DNA from 2 places in the Shewanella sp. SM73 genome. Region 1 is predicted to be linked to the other one. Evidence: predicted binding sites of a transcription regulator. Region 1 holds the regulator's gene; the other holds the start of a gene.

Region 1 (3,134 bases):
TGTGGCTGCGATGGCAAGGCACATAAACAATCTCGTGGCCATCGTGATGCAGCTGGCGAACTTGCTCGGCGCCTTTAATGTTGATCCCGCTATAAAGCTTGTTCCACAACCAAGTTAAGAAACGCTCGGCAATACGCACTAAACTATCTGAGTAATCGGCTGCTATTTCATCGAGGTACTCAATAGCCGTCTCGCGCGCTTGGGTCTCAGAAATCTTTTTACTGGCGGCTTCTTCTTGAATCGCTTTGCGCAGCGACTCAGATTTGAGTAACGAATGAAACAGTGCTTGGCGGTTTGGCAGCACAGGCCCTGTCATTACCTTACGTTGACGACGGAAATGCACGCGCGCAACCCGTGCTAACTTATGGGCAATCCCCATGTCGGTGCCATGTTCGTCAGCCATGTAACGCAGGGATACGGCATTCGAAAACTGCACGAAGTTATGTCGACCTAAGAACAGAATCATCAAGCACTTGCGCAGCCAAGTCGGGTTTTCCCGCTCAAATACGGCCGCCTTCATAGTGTCGTCTTCTTTCCCTGGCGTGCGACCCCAATACAAGCTCACGGGTACCAGTTGAATATCTAATTCAGGACGTTCCTTATGCACGGCTAACAAACGCATAAAACATTCGAGGAAAGGCTCATTACCAGCACGCTCGCCAAACAGTGGCTTACGTCCTTGAAGACAGACAACCCGAGGCGCAGTCACACCATTAGCCACTAGAGGCTCATAAGGGCTTGGTAAACCTAACTTAGCCGTTATTTCGCTCAAAGCAGCTATGTCACTGAGGGATTCTGTTTTCATCACATAAACAAGGGGTCTGGAAGCATCCAGATTCAGATCGGCAAAGGGATCCTGAGGCACCACAATAGTGTGCACTAAGTGTTTTTGGATCCAACGTAATGATTTCAACCAAAGAGAGTCGTGTTTAGGCATTATTCTTATGCAATTAAGTGCGTTTACTAGCCCGATAGAATACCAGACTATGGGTAATATTCGCTAATTCTCTCCAACATAGCTAAAAAGTGGTTAATACTTGCGCTGCAAATAATACTGTATATACTAACAGTAACTGTATAGAAAAACAGGAAACACCATGAGACCTTTGACGCCACGCCAAGCTGAAATATTAGAGCTAATTAAACGAAATATTGCCGATACTGGCATGCCACCCACTCGGGCAGAAATCGCAACCCGTTTAGGTTTTAAGAGCGCCAATGCGGCTGAAGAACACCTTAAAGCGTTGGCGAAAAAGGGCTGCATTGAGATCATGCCTGGCACATCTCGGGGCATTCGTCTGCCTGCGGAAATCGAAGATTTGACTGAAACAGGTTTACCGCTCATCGGCCAAGTGGCCGCGGGTGAACCTATCCTCGCCCAAGAACATGTTGAACAGTACTACCAAGTCGACCCAAGCATGTTCCATCCCGCCGCCGATTTTTTACTGCGAGTAAAAGGCGACAGCATGAAGAATATCGGCATTCTCGAAGGTGATTTGCTGGCAGTTCATAAAGTAGAACAAGCTAGAAATGGTCAGGTGGTTGTCGCTAGAGTCGATGACGATGTCACTGTTAAACGTTTCGAAAAAAAAGGTAATGTGGTCTATCTACATGCCGAAAATGAAGATTACTCCCCGATTAAAGTGGATTTAGGCTTCCAAAGTTTAACAATTGAAGGACTCGCCGTCGGTGTGATCCGTAATGGAGATTGGCTATGAATAAACTACTTGGCAATGCCCCCCGCCATCCGGGCTTGTGGCTCGATGAAGTCCGTGATGCCGACTATGACTGGCACCATGCGCCTATCGCCTGCATGCCAACTAAGACTCAAGGTCGCCAAGAATTAATTCATCTGAGTGCACAACTCGCTCAGTTAAGCCAACAGGGCCGTTGGTTAGTGCTCATCAACCCACCAAGTATTGGCTACAAGCAAACGCTCGCTAACGCGGGTGTGCGTATGGATAGAGTTTTGCTGGTACATGCTAAAGATGAAGTCGAAACCCTGTGGGCGATGGAAAAAGCCCTGACAAGTGGTACGTCCAGTGCAGTCATTACTTGGACTCAATCATTAGATGCGCGGGATAATCGACGCCTACAAATCGTGGCTAAAAGTGCCAGAGCTATGGGCATAGTGCTTGAAGACGTAAACAGTCACTTACATGCCGACGTACGCATTGAGCAAGGCAATCTCTTCGGTCAGCAATCTTTTTTTAGCGCTGTACACTAAATATTCATTTAATTTTTTACCTTGAAAGCCGCCTCACCTATGAATGTGAGGCTTTTTTTTGGCAATTTTTCAGATAATTAGATAAATAAGTGATCTTGATCAATATTTAAACAGCAAGTATGGTTGGTTAAGTCGGTGATGATATATCACCTTCCGTGGTCAATGAATCGAGTATTTATCGAACTCGAAGCGCCACTAAAAATAGAGAACAGATTTATTTCAGCAGTATGTGCCAGCGTGGCTAATTACCAGCAGTAACAATACTTGATTAAAAGTAACAGCCGCCAACGCACGTTGAAGTCAAAAAAGCTTTTTTGGGAACTGAAGAGTTTGCATAGAGTTGAGACTTACTGTGTTGCTCTTCTTTGTAGTTGCTATTCGCAATTGGCAGAGGAGAAGTCTTGTGAAGCAATTGTTGTATTGTTTACTCGTGGTGCTTTTCGCACCACCGTTGACCGCCGCAGACATGCGGTTCAACATGACCCCTGGCGTGACCGAGATCAGTGGCAAGGTTTATCACTTGCACATGACCATCTTGTATATCTGCTGCGCAATAGGCCTAGTGGTCTTTGGCGTCATGATTTACGCCATGATCAACCACAGAAAATCCAAAGGCGCTGTCGCGTCCCACTTTCACGAAAGCACTAAAGTTGAAATCGCTTGGACGATTCTGCCATTTATCATTTTGATCTTAATGGCGATTCCAGCGACAAAAACTTTAATCGCAATGGAAGATCCCAGCAACGCCGATCTCACCGTAAAAGTCACGGGGTCCCAATGGAAATGGCATTACAGCTATTTCGATCAAGATATTGATTTTTATAGCATACTGACAACACCCAGAGCACAAATTGAAGGCACCGAAACCAAGGGTGAAAACTATCTATTGGAAGTCGATAAACCGCTC
Region 2 (3,134 bases), on a different contig from region 1:
TAAACCTGCAGGGATTTTTGCTAAGTCATAGGCGGTCTTGACGTTCATCAATTCAAGTTTTTTGCTTATCCTGCGCCCAATACCCCAGACATCATTCACATTCATTGATTGTAAAATTGAAATCCTGTCTTGTTCATTATCAATAACACACACACCATGATAGCCAGGTAACTTCTTTGCCGCGTGATTGGCCGCTTTAGCCAGTGTGAGTGTTGAGCCTATGCCGACACAAACCGGTAAACGTGTTTCTTTCCAAACTGCTTTTCGAATCAACTGGCCTTGGGTTTGTAAGCACTTAATGGCGGGGTAACAATTTTTAAAGGAGAGAAAGCTTTCATCAATCGAATAGACGTGCTGCTCTGGTGCAAATCGGCCAATGATATTCATCATCTTTGCGGATAAATCAGCATAGAGTTCATAGTTACTTGAACAAACAATGACGCCTAATTTCGTACACAGGTCTTTGACCTGAAAGTATGGTGCAAACTTAGGCACACCCCGTTCTTTCGCTTGCTTGTTTGCCGCTACGATGCAGCCGTCATTGTTGCTCAACACAATCATTGGCTTACCACGCCAATCAGGCCTAAATACCTGCTCTGCAGAGCAATAAAATGAGTTAGCATCAACTAAGGCATACATAGTTGTGACACCAATATAGAGCAATGGGTGTGCAGCCTCACAGACCGAGTTACAACCCCTTCTATACGGAAGTCATCGTAATCTTTAACCTCAACGGCTTGCTGTTGTTCATTAGACGATAAAAGCAATTTTCGGGTTTTGTCGTAGATTTTACATACAAACTCACCGTTCAGAGTTGCAACGATAACGTCACCTTGTTGCGCTGTAACATGCCTATCCACAATGAGTACGTCACCATCAAAGATGCCAACCCCTTGCATTGATTCCCCTTGCGCTAAACCTATATAAGTAGCGCTCGGATGTTGCACTAATAGCTCATCGAGACTTAAACCCAGTTGTGTGTATTCGGCTGCTGGGTTTTCAAAGCCGTGAACTCCAGCACGAGCAGGAACAGGTATAAAAGGGTAAACACGCATAGCGCCACCATTACTGTATATAAATACAGTCATTATAGCGCTAGCGAAGTTGTTAGCAAACTTTAGATGATTTACTTATCAGTTATCTGATTTGAACTGATAAAGATTGCAGTGAACCCTAGTCAACCTTTTGGCCTACTACAATCAAACTGTCTGTATATGAGTACCCATAAGCAAATGGGTATGCATTTTTACCTAACAAGGATGAGTAAACCTCGGAGTGGTACTTTCCTGAAGTGATTGGCACTATTTCTTTAAGCATGTATCCAGCATTTGTTAACTCAGTTAGAGCAAGCTCCAAATCACTAGATAAACGTTCACTATCGACTTCACAGTCAGAATATTGAGTGATCTTGGCGAGTTCCGCGACGACTACTTTCTTGTTTGTCCAAGGGTCGTTTATCTGAGCACTTTTATCTAAGTCTTTATAAACAGGATGGTCCCCTTCTGGCCCCATTTTTTTGAAAAATGCTTTTACGTGTAAAACCTTATGCTCCATAGGTACGCCCTTACAATACATCTATTATCGATAAATTTGACCCAGCAAACCTAGTTAACAGCATGCACATAGTCAATAACAATCAAAATTTATTCGCTGGCATTAAGAATGAATTGCTATAGGTAATTGTTCTGGATGGTGTAGCAATGGCTCAAGCTGAATGCTATCGAATTTGTACCAGAAGTCGATATCTGATGGTGCAATCAATAGCGGCATTCGGTTGTGATATTGGCTGCATTGTGCTGTTGACGCAGTGGTGAGGGTAACCAGTTGGGCACCATCATTGGACGGGAATAAGATCCCCGCCATATACAATGGCTGTTCCTCTGCATGACTAAACAAGTATTTTTGCTTTCGCTTACCACCTTCGTCACGCCACTCATACCATCCAGAACATGGAACAACACAGCGATGGTGCGCAAACGCATTAGCGAAGGTTTTCTTTTCTCTTACGGTTTCAACTTGAGCATTGATTAGCAGAGACTTAGACCAATTAGGTTTAATTCCCCAGGTGCAATGGATTGAAGCCAGTTGATCATTGACCAGCCCTACAACAGTGACTTGTTCTGTAGGCCTTAGGTCTAAATTCGTTTGAGGATTGTATGGAATTCCAAATTGTGCAGATACCCGATCAGCCAATACCAAACCATCAATAGTTAAGCGTCCGCACATCAAGTAAGCTCCAAACCCAAATGATTTATTTATTAAATATCAATTCAGGCGGCTTCTTCAAGTGATTCTCAAAACAAGACACCGAACTCATACCACAAGAAATGTCTATTTCAATAGGGACATTTCCGAGTTATGAGTATTGTGCAATACTGAACTTTTCAGATAACTTTTTCTATGCCAAGAGTGCTTTCAAGTGCTGAATCGCCACTATTTCGCTAGACAACTATGAGAATAGCATCATTAAAGATGCCAATATCTTGCATCGAGTCCCCTAGAACATAAGCTATAAACACTCTACACGAGCAGAAATAGGGATAACACATAGCAATAGACTACTGTTGACATATACAGTCATTGTAATCGAAGAATACTAGCTAGTAAGAGCTATTGAACAACCTCTACATAGCACCATTGGTTCTTCTCTTTATCGAAGGCAATATTGAAGTGCATTGGAGCAGTATTGCCCTGACCAGCACTGAGCAACACAAACTCGGAGATTTCAGATAAGTCATCAATACATTGTGGCTGCATTAGGTAGTATAAAAACATGACAGCATAACCAAAAATAGTTAACGCAACTGTCGTGACGAGGACAAATACAGGTCTGAATTTCATCGCTTAGCCTTCCCTAGCCTGCTGAGATAACAACACCATTATCAATATGACGATAGCAAAGTTCTACCTGAGTGCAAGTAAGACTAGTGTAAAAAGCCACTGTTAATTTCTAGAAGGATTACCCTTTATAGTCAACAGCGGCCAGACGGAACAATCTGGGATTTCCGACGAAAATTCCAACATAGTTTTGAATATGTCCTTTGGTGATTTGATTAATCTTAAAAGAAAAAAACGCCCCGAATATCCGGAAAAGTAGCTCTAAAGCTACTTTTAGAGGCTTTGTCGAATCACTC

What was found. Region 1 encodes LexA, which represses DNA repair genes until DNA is damaged. Its sites were predicted from a motif close to TACTGTATNNNNATACAGTA; they were not measured.
Region 2: the regulator LexA is predicted to act here: its motif matches at 1,067-1,086, upstream of L5M51_RS02470 (LexA family protein).

What each region holds. Positions count from the first base shown of each region.
Region 1 covers NZ_JAKKRY010000010.1:69,299-72,432, reverse strand. The annotation lists gene plsB (glycerol-3-phosphate 1-O-acyltransferase PlsB) at 1-937, opposite strand, end outside; gene lexA (transcriptional repressor LexA) at 1,098-1,718, shown strand; gene L5M51_RS14525 (cell division inhibitor SulA) at 1,715-2,227, shown strand; gene coxB (cytochrome c oxidase subunit II) at 2,631-3,134, shown strand, end outside.
Region 2 covers NZ_JAKKRY010000001.1:561,591-564,724, reverse strand. The annotation lists gene L5M51_RS02475 (Y-family DNA polymerase) at 1-639, opposite strand, end outside; gene L5M51_RS02470 (LexA family protein) at 627-1,055, opposite strand; gene L5M51_RS02465 (hypothetical protein) at 1,174-1,554, opposite strand; gene L5M51_RS02460 (SOS response-associated peptidase) at 1,657-2,226, opposite strand; gene L5M51_RS02455 (hypothetical protein) at 2,611-2,841, opposite strand.